DNA from 3 places in the Paenibacillus sp. FSL R5-0887 genome. Region 3 is predicted to be linked to each of the others. Evidence: riboswitches for the same ligand, from Rfam matches in the RefSeq annotation. Region 3 holds a riboswitch; each other region holds the start of a gene.
The links. A riboswitch is a leader RNA that binds a small molecule or an ion and turns the genes downstream of it on or off. The one in region 3 is predicted to bind cyclic di-GMP.

Region 1 (6,995 bases), on a different contig from region 3:
GCCACACGGCTGCTGGAAATAACAAGGAATTAAGACACCCGTTACTCACGAACGGCGGGGGATGAATATAACGAGAAAGCATGACGGTACGATCCTTATTCAAGGACTACGTCATGTGTGGAAAAATATAGGCGCCCGATAACCGCTACCTAGCGGATATCGGGCGCTGTCTACGTTCAGGACTTATTTTACATATCGACTTACAAAAGCTGTTACTACATCTATATACCCCGCCTTATCCGTATCATAAGACAATCCATGCCCCGCTAGCGGTACTATGAGCCTCTCTTTTGGACTCTGGCATGCCTCATACAATTCATTCATCATAGCAAAAGGTACAAAGTTATCCGCATCCCCATGAATAAAAAGAATCGGAGCCTTCGCTTTCCGCACTTGTTTTAATGCAGAGGCTTCACCAAAGCCATACCCCGCCTTCAAGCGGGTGATTAGACTTGCACTTTGAACGAAAGGGAAACTTGGCAAGCGATACATTCGTCGTAGTTGGTAAGATAATTGTGCTTTTACTGAGGTATAAGCGCAGTCCGCAACAATAGCTTTTACCTGCGGCGGAAGATCTTCCCCTGAGGTCATTAGCACTGTAGCACCACCCATAGAGACACCGTGAAGCACAATTTGAGCACTGGGACCAGTCTTTTTAATCATGTATTCAATCCATTGCAAATAATCTTTTCGTTCCGGCCAACCAAAACCAATGTAATCCCCTGCGCTATCTCCATGCCCTCTTGCATCGGGAATTAGGATGTTAAAGCCTAAGTTCTCGTAGTAGATTTTGGCGTACGCCCCCATATCCTTTGCTTTACCTGAATAACCGTGGGCTAGAATGGCTGTGCGTCCCGCAGCACGATTAGATTGGAGTAAGTAACCTCTTAGTTTAAGTCCATCTGCAGATACGATCTCAATATTCTCGAAGCTCTGGCGAGAGACCCAATCCTTCCCCTCCCCCCAAGAAGCTCCGGCAACCGGAGGATCAGCCTTCAGATTAGGATTATTACTTAGAAATACCTTTGGCGCTCGTTTAATAGCAATACCATAGAAGAAAAATCCCACATAGATTAGAATCCCTATGATGATTACAGCGCTAATAATAAACCATATCAATTCGCCTTCGCCATCCCCTCTTCATTTCTTTTCCAACAAGAGTATACCATCTACTTAGAATGCACCAAACTATCGCAATCATGACATACAAATAGAGCCGCCATCGGAACACTCCCGAAAGCGACTCTATGTTGATCTAACCTTTATTATTTATTCTTTTTGGAGAACTTGGTTCTCATTAATAATCCGATAAGTGCAAAACCTAAACCTGCTACATAGTAAGGTGCAGGACTTGATTCACCCGTTTTTGGCAATTCCTTCACAGGTGGCTTTCCTAATGGGATCGTATCGTCCACTACGATGATTTCATCAGGTGTTGGTGTTGGCGTTGGTGTCACTGCCGGTACCGGACCTAATGGGATCTCATCATCATCAACAAGTACTTCTGTGCTATTCGACGGTGTTGGTACTGGCGCTGGTGTCGGCGAAGCTACAGGCCCAAGCGGCACGGGATCTTCTGCAAGAACTATAGTGCCAATTACGGATGATGGCGTTGGTGTCGGGAACACCGAAGTCTCTGGTGTCGACGTTGGTGTTGCTTCAGGCGTTACCGTCGGTGTTGGTGTTGCCTCAGGCGTTACCGTCGGTGTCGGTGTTGCCTCTGGTGTTACCGTCGGTGTCGGTGTTGCCTCAGGCGTTACCGTCGGCGTTGGTGTTGGCGTCACTGTCGGCGTTGGTGTTGGTGTCGGCGTTGGTGTTGGTGTCACTGTCGGCGTTGGTGTCGGCGTTGGTGTCACTGTCGGCGTCGGCGTTGGTGTTGGTGTCGGCGTCACTGTCGGCGTCGGTGTTGGTGTCGGCGTTGGTGTCACTGTCGGCGTTGGTGTCGGTGTTGGCGTCACTGTTGGCGTTGGCGTTGGTGTTGGTGTCGGTGTCGGTGTCGGCGTCACTGTCGGCGTCGGTGTTGGCGTCGGTGTCACTGTCGGCGTCGGCGTTGGTGTCACTGTCGGCGTCGGCGTCGGTGTCGGCGTTGGTGTCACTGTCGGTGTTGGTGTCGGTGTTGGTGTCGGCGTTGGTGTCGGCGTCGGCGTCGGCGTCGGCGTTGGTGTCGGCGTCGACGTTGGTGTCGGCGTCGGCGTTGGTGTTGGTGTTGGTGTCGGTGTCGGCGTTGGCGTCGGTGTTGGTGTCACTGTCGGCGTTGGTGTCACTGTTGGCGTCACTGTCGGCGTTGGTGTCACTGTCGGCGTTGGCGTCGGTGTTGGTGTCACTGTCGGCGTTGGTGTCGGTATTGGTGTCGGCGTCGGCGTTGGTGTTGGTGTTGGTGTTGGTGTCGGCGTCGACGTTGGTGTCGGTGTCGGCGTCGGCGTTGGTGTTGGTGTTGGTGTCGGCGTTGGCGTCGGTGTTGGTGTCACTGTCGGCGTTGGTGTCGGTATTGGTGTCGGCGTCGGCGTTGGTGTTGGTGTTGGTGTCACTGTCGGCGTTGGTGTCGGTGTTGGCGTCACTGTCGGCGTTGGTGTCGGTGTTGGCGTCACTGTCGGCGTTGGTGTCGGCGTCACTGTCGGCGTCGGCGTCGGCGTTGGTGTTGGTGTCACTGTCGGCGTCGGCGTTGGTGTCACTGTCGGCGTCGGACATGGTGTTGGCGTCGGTGTCGGCGTTGGTGTCACTGTCGGCGTTGGTGTCACTGTCGGCGTTGGCGTTGGTGTCACTGTTGGTGTCGGCGTCACTGTCGGCGTTGGCGTTGGTGTCACTGTTGGTGTCGGCGTCACTGTCGGCGTTGGCGTTGGCGTTGGTGTTGGTCCAGGTTCATCACCATCGTATGGATAGTGGTGAAATTCACCACCACCAGTACCTTTGAGTGAAGCCGCCACTAAAGTACCGTTAATCTGACCATTAATAAAATCAACATGAGCATAGGGGGCAAGTATGCTTCCCATTACACCTATGCCTGCCATATCAAGATACGCAGCTTGGCTAAAGTTAAGCAAAATTTTCTTGCTGTTCAACACGTTATTAGGTAGAAATCCGAAGTTTTTCATTTTTACGTTAGAACCATCAATATTAATAATTGCAGTAGATCCTGAAGGAACATTTATTGTAATTCCGTAGGTATTAGAGACGTTATCTCCTGAAACATTAAAAACATTGACCGCAGGATCTGTACCTGTCAGGGTAAGGCTGCCATATTGGTACACTGTTGTTCCATTCGCCGGCAATGCTGCAAGTTCTGCTGATTTGTCCTTCAAAGACTGACCTACGGCTGAAAAGTCAATCGTACTCCCCTGTCTTTTTGTACCACCCTTGAGGAGCGTTACATTCCCTGAAAAATCTCCCCCGTGCACGATATTCCCATAAACAGTACCTCCGTTGAAAGTAAGATGCCCTCCAACAACAAGTGTGTCAGTCAGGGAAACCTCTGCAGCGGTCAACCTATCTCCAACACTATAGTTGGTTAAGTTAACGTTACCTCCAGCAGCAAACCTTCCTTCCGTATCCGAAACTGTTGTTATATCCCCTAGAATAAACACGTTGTAGACCGCTGCAATTCCCAATGTAGAAGAACTACTAGCTCCAGCAACTCCAGCTCCTAATGAGGAAAGCCCACTACCTACCGTCAAAATCCCAGCTAATACAAGCGAGAGTAACGGTTTTATTCTTCTTTTCAAATGGCACACCTCCTAAAACTATGATTTATATTAATCAGAATAATTACCAGAAACTCTAAAGGACCTAACAACAAAAAAGACCGCCAAAAAGAAGTGAAATTCCCTTCTCATGGCAGTCGGACGGTCATTGTGCCTTTAAGACACTTTAGACTCCTGGACTTTGCGTCCCGCCCTTTCAGACGGTTTGCTATTATCATGACTATATATATGTATTACACTGCAAGTCCAGAACTGGTAGCTGAAGCATTCTATCCAATAACAGTCTATGACTTTTAATACTTTTGAATTAATAACAGTTTAGCTCCCGACACCCACAATTGTCAATCAATTCCTTTCGATAATTCCCCGCATTAGTACCACACAAAAAAAGCGCCTAAAGGCGCTTCGCATAAGGTTTTTCATTAAATTTTAAAGTAACTGTATATAGCCCAATATGGATATCCATAAGGGAACACTCAAAATTAAACCAAAAAACAATCCACGCTGGAGGCTGCCCTCTTTTTCCATCATAATTCTCCTTTATTTGCGTTCGATACATTAATTTTTATTATTACAATTTTTAATATAATTTATTCTTCGTTATTAAGTTGTGAATTTAATCACATTGGATAAGCTGTTTAGAAATACCATTGATTATTTTTGGAATATCGGGGTAGAATACGAATATACGTTCCTATTAGAGGTGATGAGATTCATGCATAGAGCAGAAAGCAGGGACAACATGCTGGTGAAATCTTATTTATTGCTTCCGATGATTTTATCAGCTTTCGAACGGGACTCCGCCATTTTATCTACACACTTACGAACACCCGCCCCTTATCTGGAGGTGCTTGGAACAGCTGCTGCAGTAGCTACAACAGATCTAAGGGATGTTCGTGCAGAAATGAGAAGACGGGGAATCAAGGTGTATGAGCAAAACAGACTTAATACTGGAATTGAAGCCAAGTATATATGTCGTGGCTATCATGAACGAATGCTGCTGTTGAATGACATTGTTGCGGCTCAGGCTGCCATCCATATGCGCAGATACCTAGGGCTGGATATTTCATCTTTTAAGAGTTACGAAGAACAGTACCAGATTAAGTAAAGCTGTATAGAAGCCGCTGCGCTCTCTCCCCCCGATCAATTAGTGAACAAAAAAATAGGCCTTACCATGGGAGTTGGCAAGACCTGAGAGAGATATACCACAAAACACTGGGGGGTGTTTGGTGTCTCTAATATATACCTCGAACCTGAAAAAAAGCTGATAGGCACATAAAAATTACATTAAAAATATTGTTCGCCGTTCAGAAGTGATTAGAGTGCTCCCACAAGCTTAGCCGACCTTTAGCTGGAATTGGATGGCTTAATGGATGAACCCCTTCAAGCTTCCAGGCAAACCGTCCTTCACTATAGTCGCCAAAATCATATTCATTCCCATTGATCCATTCCCTTAAATCCACCTCTGGAGTAACCACATAACATCCCGCGAGCTGACCTGTAGCAATAATAGCTCCTGTCGGCAAATTATTCGCTGTATAGCCATGTTTCGCCAATACTGATTTGTACGGTTCCTGTTCACAAATCTTTTTGTCAATCCTCACTCCGGCATGGATGCCTAACTCGCCGCGGTAGGCTGTTCTCCATGAACGAGTTTCAAACTCTTTTTCACCAAGAGCAATTAAGGTCGCCCAAGGCTGCCGTATTGTTATACACCGCATGATATTTATCCCCTTTGTTTATGTTGGACATTTGTCACGGATGCCACGGATCTCGATCTCGCGTTGTGTAATCTTGCTCACCTTGACCTGATAAATAATCCCAACCGTTTGGTCGATACTCATTTCCATCATTGATCGCCTCTAAAATAAGAACATTTATTTTTATTATATACAAACAAAAGTTCTTATGAAAATATCAATACTACAGACATTCACCTGTAACTCCCCAGAATCAATAAAGGTCGTCATAATGGAAAGGCTGCTGTTTATTCTTATATTGGTAATGTACTAAATGCTATGCCTGTGCAACCGATTTTAAACTAATGTCGTAACCACTGGAGGGGAAGGTCCATGATTCAAAAACCACGTACTACTATTAAATGGACTCTTATTTTTGTTTTTTTGTTATTCGTCACCGCCTGTAGTAAGAATAATGAAGTTTTGAAAGGAATTGTACACACAATAGATGTAGAAAATAAAAGAATTTTAGTAATTTCTGAATTAAAAGAAGAAGACTTGAACAAGGAATACAAGGAGGTTCTCGAATCTAATGAGTACTCTAAAGCCATTTGGGTAAATAAAGTTGCACCTTCTAAATATAAAAAAGGAGATGAGATTAAAGTGTTTTTTGAAGTAAGTGATGATTCATTCCCTGCACAAGTTACCGCCAAAAAGATCACCAAAATCAAGAATTGAGCAAAAAGAATAGAATCTACTATAAAGAAGCGGCGTCTCCAAAAGGGATGGCGCTTCTTTGTGTAGATTTAAGGAGAAATCAGAGTATATAATATGGAACATTATATACTCTCAACATCTCTGTTACGGGAATTCCTGAAGCAGAAATACCCTTCCGAACATATACTATGAATAATCTCTTCCGGACGAAACATTTACATAATCTGAATATAATAATTCTGGAACATTCTGTAAACAAAAAAAGCTCACCTACCGAAGCCAGTGGGCATAATCCCAAGCATTTGGGAATTTACTCTTTGTTGGAATTACTGAAACCTTACCATGTAACAACTATAGGAGCTTATAAAGTCCCTACAGTTGTTGGCAATGTACCTAATAACACGAAGGATCTACTTGAAGATACAGGATCAGCACAAACCCGCGAGACATGCATCGGCGGGTTTCGTATTTTTAAAATTCATCACAATTAATTAGTCCTAGGTCATCTACACCAATAAAACTCTCTTATTATAATATTCGACGTTTATTTATAAAAACTTACAAAACATCTCATTTTTCAAATCGATCTTATAGCTCATATACATCATTAACCATTAAATTTACTATTATCCATGTAAGTAAACACTTCATATGTGAGGATTATCAAAGTATGAAAAAACTAATCGTAGTTTTATCAATCGCTTTATTGACTACCGCAATTGCTCCTTTCGCATCAGCAAATCAATCAAATTCAAGTGTACTATCTCCACAACAAGTAAGCCTTCAACAAGATGCAACAGACAACTATACTCATAATGGTTTCCCAATTAATTCTCCCTGTTCAAAAAGCATCTCAATCTGGTGAAATACTAATAACATTCAGTAGATTGGAGGTTTACCA
Region 2 (6,995 bases), 2.3 Mb from region 3:
CTCTAGTGCCACTATTCCTCAAGAAGAAAGCTAAATCAGGTGTTTTGCCCTATCAATAGCGTCTATGGGGACCGATAGCGTTCTAAATATACGAAAATACTGCATTATAGATCAGCTGTGTCCTATACTGCTTCACACGCACATATGGGATCAAACAGATCAAGTTTGCTGTTTAGACTAAGAATGCGGGAACAGTCCGACCATCGATGTCTGTAAATCCATACTTTTCAGCCAGCTTAGCAACCTGCTGCGGTTGTCCGGTCATAGACATGACCTTAGGATCGGCTGCTAGAGCAGCGGCTGCTCTACCGATATAGGTTGTGGATTCAGTCATCTGCAATTCTTCAACCTCATGCCAATGCTCCTCATCCGTGTTCATGCTCTCCAACACCGCCTCTGTCCTCATCCAGCCCGGAGTAAGCGGAATAACTGCAATGTTGTCCTCTTTAAGCTCATTCGATAACCCGTAGGCCATGCGGACAAGTGAGTTTTTAGAAAGATCATAATAGAAGTTTCCAAGATATTTGTAATGATCCCAAAAGGTTGTGTGGATGATTAGACCGCCAGCTTTTGCCTCACGCATTAATGGTATTGCATAATAATTTGTTATCAACTGTGCCCTCACACCCGCATTAAACATATTGTCCCAATGCGCTGTAGGAAGCTCCCAGAAAGACTTCTGCTCAATAGGTAAATCGTTGCCGCCCCATACATTATTGACTAAAATATCAAGCTTTCCTTGCTCTGAAGCAATCTGGCGAATGACCGCCTCTGTCTCCTGATCTTTTGTATGATCACATCGTATGGCGCTGCCGGACCCTCCCTCCGCTTTTATTTCCCTAAGTACGTTATCAATGCTCCGCTTGCTATGCTCTATGCCAGAAGCCTCTGTCGTTCTGCCCGTAATATAAACGAATGCACCTTTCCTTGCCAGCTCCAATGCAATTCCTCTACCAGCACCTCTGCTGCCTCCGGTGACCAATGCTACTTTTCCTTTTAAAGTCATGTTCTCAATCCTTTCTACACTTGTTTTTCTCTAAATGTTCTGTATTTAATCCTTACCTTATATAAGTATAATTCTTTAATATGACATCAACTGACATATATAATAATTAATTAAGAACTAACTAACATTTATTAGGAGGAGGAATGTTCCCTTAATGAGAGCCGATCGTTTGTTATCCATCTTACTTTTGCTGCAAAATCGTGGAAAGATGACGTCCCGTGAGCTAGCCCAGACCTTAGAAGTGTCTGAACGAACTGTGTTTAGAGATATGGAAGCCTTATGTACAGCGGGAATACCGATTCTTGCCGAACGGGGACGCGAAGGGGGTTGGATGCTCACAGAAGGATACCGGACCTCCTTAACGGGTATGAAGCCCTCAGAAATTGCTACTCTGCTGCTGTCCGCAGACTCCTCAATCTTAAAAGATCTGGGTATACAAAACGACTTCTCTTCTGCCGTGCTTAAGCTGGAGGCTGCTTCCCCATCCAGGCCGAATAATCCAGCCAGTTACCTGAGCCAGCGCATTCATATAGATGGTGCCAGCTGGCACCCTTCCGACGAGACATATCCGTTCCTATCTGTCCTGCAGGAAGCTGTTTGGGAAGACCGTAAAGTAAAGATCACTTACCCACGGAATGACGAGATGAAGGAGCGTTTCATTGAACCTCTCGGGTTAGTCGCAAAACGTGGAGTTTGGTATGTAGTGGCACGAACCGAGGGTGAAATGCGGACTTTTCGCGTGTCGAGATTAATACAAGCTGACGCAACTTATGAATCATTTGTCAGACCTGAGGCTTTTGATTTAAAAAGCTACTGGGAACAATCGACTTTAGCTTTTAAAGCAGCACTGCCAAAATATGTAGTGAACTTAAAGGTGAATGAGTCTATTCTTAAAGAATTACAACGTGAAAGATATGTAACTATAACTTTAGTAGAACCCTCTGCTAATACTGGGTGGATGAACGTGGAGGCCGAGTTTAATGCTATAGAATCTGCCTGTCGTATCGTACTCTCTTTCTCTCCTTCAGTTATTGTTTTAGCTCCTATCGAACTAGTAGGAATGGTAAAGTCTGCTATTAAAACAATTTCCACAATATATGAGGAATTTTGACATGAATTCTAAATATCTACTACTTAAAGAAGATTTATGACACTTCTCTATAGACCAATGACCTATAAATCCCCTATAATAACACCATTACATAAAATTTAATAAGGGGGACATTTTACCAATGAGCTGGATGCACAAACTTCCGTTAAAACAAAGAATTGTTGCCGGATGTTACCTCGTTGCCGCACTGTTTGCTATTCCTGTCTTAGTTACGTTAATGATTCTAGGTCAATTTCTCGTAGGAATTATACTAGTAGTTGTTCTTGCAGGTCTGACTTTACCTGTTGCTCGCTTCGTGGAGAGAACGCTTACATCATCTTTTGATGATATTGCTAATGTATCTCACAGTATTTCGAAGGGCGATTTCACTAGCAGAGCGGACGAAAATGGCTCAATGGGTGACGTAAGCCGCTCCTTTAACACAATGATTGATAAGCTCAAGAAGATTCTGACCGATGCATCGCAGATCACCCGTCAAGTTATGGATGCAAGCCGCGGAATCGAAGATAAGAACCAGAAGCTGAAAATTGTCATGGCACAAGTAGCCTCTTCTTCTACTGAGCTCGCTCTTGGTGCAAATGAAATATCTACGGATATCGCTGATATGACAGAATCCATTAAAGACATTGAGACCAAAGTATCCAATTATACGAACTCCACCAAAGAAATGAACAGACGTTCAATACATACCTTAGAACTTGTTGAGCAAGGGCGCCAATCCGTAGATACACAGGCTGAAGGCATGCGTAAAAACATAGAGGCTACACAAAAAGTGGCTGATACTATTGAAGCTCTCTCACAAAATGCCCGCGGGATTACGATGATCACCAAGACCATCACAGAGATCGCTGAGCAGACCAACCTGCTGTCACTGAATGCCTCCATCGAAGCTGCTCGTGCCGGAGAGCATGGTCGGGGTTTTGCCGTTGTAGCTCAAGAGGTCCGCAAGCTTGCTGAAGAATCTACGGCATCCACAAAAGAAGTATTCGGCTTGGTCCGCAGCATTGAGTCAGATATTAAACAAGCCATCGATAATATTGCCATCAATGAAGAGGTTGTGCAGGTTCAGAATGAAATGATCACTCAATCTGCCCATATTTTCGCACAAATTGTACAAAGCGTGCAGTACATTACCGAGCAAATCTCTTCATTCTCTGCGGAGAGTGATCTTATGCTAGAAAGTGCCTTGAAAATTTCCAGTGCAATTGAGAATATCTCAGCAATCACCGAAGAAACTGCTGCTGGCACGGAAGAGGTATCGGCGGCTATGAATGAACAGATTAATGCCCTGCAGTCTGTTGCAGAAGAAACGGAAAAAATGACCCAGGCCGTATTTAATCTGCAAAAAACCATTCATATCTTTAAATTCTAGTTCAAAACTATCAACTGCCACCTAAGCTGAGTCTTAGGTGGCAGTTTTTTTCGCGAGGCAAAACTTCATCTCTTGGACAAGACTTTCGTCAAATTTCGAGTTTTTTTAGCGGATTATGTTGACAAAAATTAATGAGGAATATATTGTAAAGGAAAATTATTCTTATCAACTATAAATTAATATTGGCAAAATCCTCGAAAGAGGATGACGCAAAACCATGGATCTACAGCCTCATTTTTTCGTTTGAGGCCATGATTGCCAGGTTGCAGAGGAACCAGGACGGCTGAACTATTGTTCAGTCTTAGCGGCGCCTTATGCCACCAACCTGTGCTTACTATAGAGCACAGGTTTTTACTTTTTGAGTATATTGATCTATCGTATCTATCCGGTAGATTAATAACTAATATATATCAAAAAACTTGTGAGGTGTTTCTTTTGAAGACAGTCGCAGATTACATGGCGGAAGCACTACGTAACCTTGGAGTCACCCATTCTTTTGGGATCATTGGCAAATCCATTTGTCCAATAGTTCTAAAGATGGTGGATTACGGTATTGAATTTATTCCCGGCAGACATGAAGCAAGCTCCGGATTCGAAGCAGCAGGGTATGCGCTGAAAACGGGTAACCTAGGCGTAGCATTTGGTACTTCGGGTCCTGGGGGAACTAACCTGCTTACAGCAGCAGCACATGCGAAAGCTAACAACCTACCTGTCCTATTTATTACCGGCCACCAATCCATTACAGAGCTTGGAATTCCTCAATGTCAGGACTCCACCTCTTTTCTGGCTGATTTAGCTGATATGTTCAGACCTGCCACCTTGTTCAGTAAATTGGTTGAACGTGGGGATCACTTTGGTACTATTTTTAATCATGCGATTTCTGTGGCCCTGACCAAACGGGGTCCTGTTCATCTTTGTATTCCTTTTGATGTACAAACTGAAGTATTGGAAGAATGCAATATAGTAATCCCAGAAAGAGAGTCTCTAATTAGTCAAGCTAATATCGATAGAGTCATCGATGCTATTCAAGCTGCTAAGAATCCTTTGATTATTGCGGGTAAAGGAATTAACCGCTCCGGAGCACATAAAGAGCTTGTTCAACTCGCAGAAACTTTTAATATTCCTGTAGTAACATCTCCTGGTGGAAAAGGGGCTATAGTCTGGGATCACCCACTCTATCATGGTCCTATTGGCGTTGGCGGTTCGACCCACGGGGACGATTTATTGAATAAAAGCGATTTATTTATAGTGCTTGGATCACGTTTAAGTGATATGACCATCTGTAATCTTAAACGGGAGAATCATCCAGCAACTTTAATTCAATTTGATATTGATCCAACCTTTGTCGGAAAAATACTATTGTCCAAAACGATACCGGTCACTGGGGACCTGCGCGATAATTTGGTGCACTGCCTAAATCATATTGACCCAAGCACAATCACCAAACGTGAGGCTTTGGCCGATGCGGATTATTCAGAAGAGCTTCCAACCCTCAAGAATCTTTCCCTTGCTTCGGTAATGAGCACTTTAAGTGATTTGATCCCTTATAATAATTCAATTTTCGTTGATGATGGAAGTCATGGATTCCACGCTGCAAAATGGTACAAGGTTAAGAAACCGGGCAGCTTTGTTTTTGATGCGTATTTTGCTTGCATGGGTAATTCGATCGGCATGGCTATTGGTGCAAAGGTTGCAGCTCCTGAAGAAACTGTCCTCTGCATTACAGGTGATGGTTGTTTCATGATGCTCGGCGCTGAGATTAACACCGCTGTCTGCAAAGATATCCCTGTCATCTTTATCGTGGTCAATAATAAGCAACTAGATATGGCTCTTAAGGGTATGGAGAAAACCACAGGTCGTATCGATGGAACTCTATATGAAGTACCAATGGACGCCGTAAAATTCGCTGAATCTCTAGGTGCTAAAGGCTACAAATGTGAGACTGCGGATGAATTCACAGCTGCAATTAAAGATGCGGTAGCTCTAAACCATGTTGCCGTTATTGAACTACTAACAGACCGTGATGAAGTCCCTCCGACTGCACACCGTACTTTGAACCTAAACTAGGAGGCTAACCATGAAGGAAAATATCAACAGTGGTCTCAACCACTTCACGAATCTATCAGGAGACTATGGCGCAAAAGCACTAGCTCCAATTAAAGACCACTTCCCTGACTTGGCTGAATTTATTATGGGGAATGCCTATGGCGATATTTTTCAACGTAATACTATAGCCCCTGACTGGAAGGAAATCGCTGTCATTTCATCTTTAATTTCAATGGGTCAATTCGAACAGTTGGGCGTTCATTATGTCATGGCCCTTCGTGTTGGAGTTACCGTAGAACAGCTTAAAGGTATTCTATTACACTTAGTACCCGTTATAGGGGCACCTAGAATCATCACAGCTTTTAATATCCTGCTTGCAACCATAGAAGAAATCCAATAACTCAACAGTTCGACAACAATATACAAAATTCGACTTTATTATTGCATACACTTGAAAAATATGCCTATAATAGAGTCGGAATATCCCATTACTTGCTGTATAGTGTCGAATTTTGACTTTTATAAAACAGCTAAATGGATATACATGGCTGGATATTGCAGTCGAACTGTTTTGGACAAATTCAATCTATGGGAGAGATTTAGGCATGGGAAGTTTCGTTTTGAAGACAGACACTACAAACAAGGTTATTAACATTGAGTTAGATGGAACATTTTCTGAAGAAGATGGTCTAAAATCTATTCAAGCTTATCAACAAACTATCAATCCAATTACTCCAGCTGACTATGAACTAAAAATCGACTGCAGAAAGCTAAATGTAACTGCACCAGATGTTGTACCTCTTTTAGAAAGCTGCTTTGTAATGTTTAAGAATGATGGATTTGTAAAAGTAAATCTAACGCTTGAAAATAACCCGATCCTCAAAATGCAGCTTTCCCGTCTTGGCCGTAAAGCTGGACTCGATAACATCGAGATCATTTCTGCGGTTACAGTCTAGATCTTTTAATCTTAATATGTAGGCCACATTTTACTGCTTTCCTGGAGGCGTATTATGACCGGAATTCGTATTAAAGGCATTGATATCTATCATCCCAGCAATATAGTTGGTAACGACTTTTTCATTAAGCATTTTGACGAAAAAGGCATTGATATTCGAGGTCTATTATCCGCATTAGGTCGTATTACACGGTATAGTATTAAGGATGCGGATGAGAATTCCCTTACGATGGCTTTTGAGGCTGCCAGGAATGTTCTGGAGAAAAGTGGTCTCACAGGTGCCGATATCGACCTTATTGCCTATGCAAGTCAAACTCCTGAGTATATCTTTCCTACCAACTCATTAATGATTCACCGTTTGATCAAAGGCGCATCCCATACGATCTGCATTGACAGTAATGCTAATTGTGCGGGTATGACGGCTTCTGTGGAACAGGTTAGCCGTCAGATGCAAGCGAATCCTAGGATTAAACGAGCGTTGGTCATCGGCTCCGATTATGTAACC
Region 3 (6,995 bases):
GACAGCATCCTTTAATATAAGTTTCATTGGAACATCGGACCAGTCGTTATACCATTCCGGAGATTCGAATTGAAATAAATGCTGGTAGCTTTCGGAATGATCTCCTTTCAAATTCCAACCCCCAGTGATTGTTTGATCACCTATAACCAACTGAGCGGTATTATAGTGGACAATTCCTTTTTTAAGCGAATCATTTTCATCTATTAGAATTTGGATATCCAAAGGGGTAACCACTAGCTGATCTAAGGTTATGCCGGTCTTTTCTTGAAATTCAGGACTGTTATACAGTTTCTTAGTGTAAATCGCCTCACTTGCTTTTTGTCCATCTGCTTTAAAATCGAACTTCCACGTACCTGAAAATCGTTTCGCTTCTTCAATGTAACTAAAATGAAGACTAGCTTCCTTCCAATCTGATTCAGTTATATTGAAAACCTGTTCAATAAATAAATCCGATCCTTCGTTAGGCATGATGGTTGGAATTGCTTCATTCTTTTGACCACCAGTACTAACTACCAAATGTGGATTACCCCGTCCTAAGTCAGATGGTGATGCAGCGACTTTGTAACGGATAATGGTTTGATTGGAAACATGTCGAACGGATTCGATTTGAATGCTTGGATATTGCTTAACTCCAGTATCGATAGTATCCCCTGCTTGATGATTAGATTGTAAGGGAATATTCTGATCACGGTAAAAAATGAGATTCCGTGCTTCAAACCTGTAGTCCTTTTTATCATCCTTTAATGTATCAGGTGTCTCATATACTCCAATGAGTTTCTGGCTTTCAGGATCGTATTCTAAATAACCGTATACCTTTGCCTTGGCACCGGATTCATTAGTCATGATGTTTTCCTCTGTAGCAAATCCAGTATATTTGGATAGATCAGATTTAGTATCAAGTGATAACAGCATTTTCATTTTTTCTCCATCAGTTACAACACCGTTCAAATTCATTGTTACTCCTGAACTGGAAGTTTGAAGATTATACTGTTGACCGATGCCGTTATTTAATGCATTGCTCACACTTCGACCACCAATTTTATCCCAATTAATCGTCATACTAGCGAATACAGGAATGGCTACAAGTAAGAGGCAAGAGAAGACAATACTGATAGGAATAACCTTTTTATTAGACCTAGGAGTATTCTGGGAGGCATGCAGATTTCTTTGACGTTTATAAGCTTCTTGTTCTATGGCAGTCCACATCAAATCATAATCCGGTCGGGGAATATGTTTATCTTTTTCAATATACAGACTCATTACTATTCAGCTCCTTTAGTTGGGTTCCACCCATTCTATTTAGTATTTTAAGTCCCTTGTTCAGTCTGGATTTTACAGTTCCTTCGGGTATGCTCATAACTTTAGAGATCTCGGGTACAGTCAATTCGTTTATAAAACGAAGGACTACTACCATTCTGATTTTGTCGGGAAGCTGACTGTATAACCCTTGTAATTCTTTTTTAGTTTCCTGTCGATCCAAACGTTTTTCTACAGGGTTTGATTCCTCAGACCTGGATAGTAAATAATTACGTACTTCTTTCATCCACCCCGTCTTACGCCTTTTGATCACACTGTTGCACTCATTCGAAGCAATTCGTAAAATCCAAGCTTTCAAGTTTCTTACCTTCGACTTATCCGCTAAGATAACTTTTACAAATACCTCTTGGGAAATATCCTCCGCATCTGCCTGATTTTTCATTAAGTAGTAACAAAAATAATATACTTGTTCTTTATAGAGCTCGAAAATTTCCCGGTCACTCATTTTGCTGCACCCCCTGTCTTTGCTGTTCTCATTAATAAGACTTATAAGCGTATGTAATCGTTCATTTTTCATTTTGATTGTAGTATTTCTTCTGAATATCATAGCGAATTCGAATGGAAGATAAGTCGTTTACAGGTAATTATAACCATGATAAAATTAGCGGTGGGACATGCGTCCGTAATCTAATTAAAACTAATTGAATGTCCGCGTTAAAGGTAAAATCATCGAAAGATGATGACACAAAGCCATGGGTCTAAAGCCTTTCGACAGAAGGAAATGATCGCCAGGCCGCCATAGGGATGTCTTATGAAGCATAAAGGATAGCTCTAAAAATATGTAGTCTATTTTGAGCTCTTTTATTATTTCGACCTATACGGCGTTACATTATCGCAAGGGGCCGAAAGGGGAAGTACATGAACAGTTTTTTCAAAACAATAGGTACTAGTTTGGCAGTAGGTGCTTTATTGCTGTCCGGAACGATCGGATGGATGTCTAATCCAGGAGTAGTGTCTGCAGCTACCTCAACAGTAGTAACCGCGGATCAGATGATCAGCAAAGTAACGGCAGCCTCCAAAGCAATAAAGAATTTCCATCTGGATGTGACCAAAAAACAGGATATTCAAAGCGGCGGGGTGCGTATCAGCAACACCAACACTCTGAAGCTGGATATCAACCGTCTGCCGAATTTTGCCGCAGCAGGCACTGTCGCTAGTAGTCTTTTAGAAACATCGTACAGTCTATATGCCAATGACAAGGAGTTTTACTATCTTGTAGACGGAAGTGAACTGATCGATGAATCTGAAGATGAAGGTTACGACGATGACGGGGAGCCAATCGATCCTGATGCACAATATTGGCTTGGACTGGAGAAAACGGAATGGGATGCCTTTTACTCTAAAGGCCAATACGATCCTGTTTCCATGCTTGATTCGGTCAAAAGTTATAAAAAATCCATGAAAGTCAGCACTGCTGGCGCACAAACAGTCTTACAATTCACGGTAACCGATCCGACAGCAGCTAAGGGGATAATCAAACTCTATGACCAGGAGAACCTCTGGGATGGTGAGACAGTTCAACCCAAAAGTGTAACGTGGAAATTATTCGTCAATACTAAGACCTGGCAAACGGAAAAGCTGACAGTCGATCTGAGTTATGTGCTGGTAAGTGACGGAGCTAAAGATACATACACCACGAAAATCGAAGCTAAATATTCCAAAAATAATAAAGGTGCAGCCATTGTAAAACCGGCCGAACTAGAATAATAAGGACGATTCATAACGAGCGAAAAGCGCTGTTCAGCGGAACAGCGCTTTTTGTTGTATCCAACAGCAGTTCTTTATTAGTTGACAAGAATAAATCATTGCTGTAATTTATATGTATGCGCATGTATATAATAATTTATCTAAATATAATTTAATGAAAGTTGGGAAAAAGATGATAGCACTAGACACAGCATTAACTTTTCGCAGAGGGCTGACATTAAAAAACCGAGTGGTTATGGCTCCAATGACCACGCGAATGAGCTTTTATGACGGTGTAGTAACACAAGATGAATTGAAATACTATTCGCTAAGAACGGGCGAAGTAGGTGCGGTCATCACTGCGGCAGCAAATGTACAAGAGGGTGGAAAAGGATGGGAAGGTGAACTTAGTGTTTCCTCCGATGAATTTATTCCTAGCCTTAGCCGATTAGCATCTACTATTAAACGAAATGGAACAAAAGCTATTTTACAGCTATTCCATGCAGGAAGAATGACAGATTCAAAAATATTGCGTGGCGTACAACCCGTTTCCTCCAGCGCCATTGCTGCCGAACGCCCGAATGCAGAAATTCCAAGAGCATTAACAGAAGATGAAATTTTCGGTGTAATTGAGGATTTTAAAAAAGCGACTCAACGTGCTATTCAAGCTGGATTTGACGGGGTAGAAATTCATGGAGCAAACACATATTTAATCCAACAATTCTTCTCTCCACACTCCAACCGTCGTGAAGATCAATGGGGAGGAAGCTTAGAGAAAAGATTTAATTTCATTAACCAATTAGTGGATGCAGTTATTGCTGTCGTTGACAATTCAGAGGTTAAGGATTTTATTGTCGGGTATCGTTTTTCTCCAGAAGAATATGAAGAGCCTGGAATTAAAATCACCGATACCTTTTATCTCATTGATAAATTAGCTGATAAAAGGCTGGATTATCTGCATATTTCATTAGGGGACTTCAAGAAAGTATCTGCATCAGAAGATTTTAAAGAAAAATCAATCCTGCAATATGTAAATGAGAAAATCAATGGCCGTATACCTTTAATTGGGGTAGGAGATATCCGTACCAAACAGGACGCAGAGGACACGTTGACAAATGCTGAATTAGTAGCAGTAGGACGGTCTCTTATCATTGATCCTCATTGGACAAGTAAAGTACTGGAGGGTAAAGAAGATCTCATCAGAAGAGTACTTGCTGATCAAGATAGAGAAGAACTCGTAGTAGAGAATGGTATTCTAGAATTCCTTAAATTAATGATGCCTGATCGTTTACGCTAAACTCAAACACAGTTTTGAGGTCTAAATCTATAACGTTCCGCGGTAAATTCCGCGGAACGTTATTTTTCTGTAACGACTCTATTCCCTCTTTAAGATTGTTGTCGTATGTTTCAACATTCGATTCATGAGATTTCGCCGCTCTGTTTTTATGTCGGTGTCGCTTCTCTTTAATGCGTCGCGGATGGGGATGATCTCTGTAATTTTCCTGCCGCTTTTTATTCTTCGATCTACACAAGTCGGGATGTAACCTACGTTAGTTATACTCGTGTGTCCTTTTTCATCCTTCTTTATTTTAAGCGTAAGAATGATACCGCTTTGTGTATAAGGAATATTCATTAGTTTAGTCGAAACAAAATTCCCCAATGAGTAAATAACGAATTGTTTTTTTCCACGAAGTGCTAACGGTTGAAGAACATGTGGGTGAGACCCCAGTATGATGTCGGCGCCATTTTTAAAAAAGAGATTGACCAGCTCTTTTTGCCTCTTGTTTGGAGTGTAACGATATTCGCTTCCGAAATGCAGATAAAGCAAGACTAGATCGACTTTCTTTTTTAAATCTCGAATCTCCCGAATGATCTTGGGCGTAGATATCCGATTAACCAGCCATGGCTTACTCACTGGTACAGGAATTCGGTTAGTTCCTGCTGTGTAGGAGAGGATGCCAATCGTAATTCCTTTGACGTTTTTAATAAGCGTTCTCTTGGATTCTTCTAATGATTTAGCTGTTCCCGTGTGGTCGATTCCATTACGGTCCAGAACTCGTAACGTCCGAACCAGACCCGGGGCACCATAATCCATGCAATGATTGTTGGCCGTTACTAATACGTCGAATCCGGCTTCCTTAAGTGCAGGGGCCAGTTCGTCTGGACATTTGAATATCGGACCGCCTGATCGGGGGCTTTTCCGGCATTCGGGGCCGCTTCCAGCAAAGGTGGTTTCGAGATTGCCAATCGTCAAATCAGCCTGTTTCAGATAAGGAGCTACTTTTGCAAACAGGGGGCTGAACGAATAGGTTCCGTCAGGCTGTTTAGCATCCGAAATAATATAACGTTTGACCATTAGATCTCCCACAGCAGCTATTTGTATTTCAGTCATGGATATCCACCTTTTTATTATTTTCATTAGGATATGGCATAAAGTTGTTATGGGTTATTCTTTCTTTAAGGCGAAGTGCAAACATTTGTGTGGCTTTTTATTTAAAATGTGACTCAACGCATAATCACTTTATTTAGATCGTCTAAATTTAAGGTATTCATTTTTTTCAAACTTTTATAATTTGATTCAAATCCTCTTTTTTGTTTGGCAGCCATAATAAAATAAGGTTGTTGATAAACATTATCAATCAAACATTGGAGGTTAAAGAAATGAGTACACAATTCAAAAAAATCGCCGAGGATACTTACTGGATAGGCAAAATCGATAACCGCCAGGTTCCATTTCACCGCCTGATTCTGGCAAAAGGAACTACCTATAATTCTTATTTATTAAAAACAGGTAAGCCAACTGTCATTGATACCGTAGACATGGAATTCGGACGTGAATATGCCGAGTGTCTGGGTGAAATGATTGATCTTCTAGATATCCATTACATTGTAATTAATCATACAGAGCCTGATCACTCTGGTGGACTGGCAGCTCTCGCTGCCAAGGCTGCAAATGCCACGATCGTATGCACCGAGATTGCTGTTCCCGAATTGCAGGAAATGTACAAGCTTCATAGCCGGAACTTCCTGGTGGTTAAAGACGGAGATAAGCTGGATATTGGCGGGAAAATGCTGCTGTTTAAAGAAACACCGTATCTCCATACCGCAGAAACGATGATCACCTATTGTATCGAAGATCAAATCTTATTTCCTTGTGATATTTTCAGCACGCATGTTGCGGTGGAGAATCTATTCAGCGATGAAGCCGGGTTTGATATTACGGAAGATTTCGAGGGCTATTACGCAGCAATTATTCATCCTCACAGAAGATATGTAAGAACCCTGTTAGAGGCTGTTAAGGATCTTGAGATCCGGATGATCGCTCCTTCCCATGGATTTGTGATCCGGAAGGACATACGTAAATATATCGGGATGTACGCCACATTGAGCCGTGAAACGACGCAAGGAAAAAAGGCAACCATCGTATATACCACCATCAAAAACAGTACCAAGAAGATGGCCAAAATCATACAGGATTGCTTGCAGGAAAATAATATAGAGACAGAGGTCTGGGATGCAGATAAAAGTAGTGCCACTGATATTCTGAACAGCATAACGTCAGCGGACGCGGTCTTTATTGGCAGCTCCACTAAATACGCGGACATGATTGGGAACCTGGAGAACATTCTGAAAGAATTGCACAATATGAATCTGGAAGGTAAACTTGCTGCAGCCTTTGGCTCCTACGGCTGGAGTGGTGAAGCCATTGAAGTCATTCAGGATTATCTGAATGGAACAAACATGACGGTGCAAAGCACATCTGAGGTTATTAAAACCACGGGGATGACACATGTAGAGTTCCCTGTACGAATCAGATTTTCCCCGAAAGAGCCTGAGAAAGTTCAAAAAATTAAAAATGCGGCTGAATTTGTTTCGGATTTGCTGCTGAGTTCATTTTAGGGAGGAGGAACATAGGATGACAAAACATTACGTTATTGTTGGCGGAGGAGTAGCCGCCGTCCATGCCGCCAAAGCCATCCGTGATCAAGACG

Region 1: linked by a shared signal. The riboswitch ahead of MKY14_RS24980 (choice-of-anchor A family protein) and the one ahead of MKY14_RS01430 (DUF6612 family protein) in region 3 are both predicted to bind cyclic di-GMP.
Region 2: linked by a shared signal. The riboswitch ahead of MKY14_RS11935 (thiamine pyrophosphate-binding protein) and the one ahead of MKY14_RS01430 (DUF6612 family protein) in region 3 are both predicted to bind cyclic di-GMP.

Annotation. Positions count from the first base shown of each region.
Region 1 is NZ_JBBOCE010000002.1:1,596,914-1,603,908, forward strand. It holds gene MKY14_RS24975 (alpha/beta hydrolase) at 184-1,119, opposite strand; gene MKY14_RS24980 (choice-of-anchor A family protein) at 1,266-3,719, opposite strand; cyclic di-GMP riboswitch class I at 3,828-3,918, opposite strand; gene MKY14_RS24985 (hypothetical protein) at 4,414-4,806, shown strand; gene MKY14_RS24990 (ASCH domain-containing protein) at 5,006-5,419, opposite strand; gene MKY14_RS24995 (DUF3221 domain-containing protein) at 5,771-6,115, shown strand; gene MKY14_RS25000 (hypothetical protein) at 6,995-6,995, shown strand, end outside.
Region 2 is NZ_JBBOCE010000001.1:2,630,525-2,637,519, forward strand. It holds gene MKY14_RS11920 (SDR family NAD(P)-dependent oxidoreductase) at 173-1,006, opposite strand; gene MKY14_RS11925 (helix-turn-helix transcriptional regulator) at 1,161-2,117, shown strand; gene MKY14_RS11930 (methyl-accepting chemotaxis protein) at 2,239-3,489, shown strand; cyclic di-GMP riboswitch class I at 3,664-3,760, shown strand; gene MKY14_RS11935 (thiamine pyrophosphate-binding protein) at 3,916-5,556, shown strand; gene MKY14_RS11940 (carboxymuconolactone decarboxylase family protein) at 5,567-5,935, shown strand; gene MKY14_RS11945 (hypothetical protein) at 6,141-6,491, shown strand; gene MKY14_RS11950 (ketoacyl-ACP synthase III) at 6,546-6,995, shown strand, end outside.
Region 3 is NZ_JBBOCE010000001.1:319,008-326,002, forward strand. It holds gene MKY14_RS01420 (DUF4179 domain-containing protein) at 1-1,260, opposite strand, end outside; gene MKY14_RS01425 (RNA polymerase sigma factor) at 1,244-1,762, opposite strand; cyclic di-GMP riboswitch class I at 1,967-2,058, shown strand; gene MKY14_RS01430 (DUF6612 family protein) at 2,176-3,024, shown strand; gene MKY14_RS01435 (NADH-dependent flavin oxidoreductase) at 3,137-4,300, shown strand; gene MKY14_RS01440 (CapA family protein) at 4,379-5,395, opposite strand; gene MKY14_RS01445 (FprA family A-type flavoprotein) at 5,665-6,903, shown strand; gene MKY14_RS01450 (NAD(P)/FAD-dependent oxidoreductase) at 6,920-6,995, shown strand, end outside.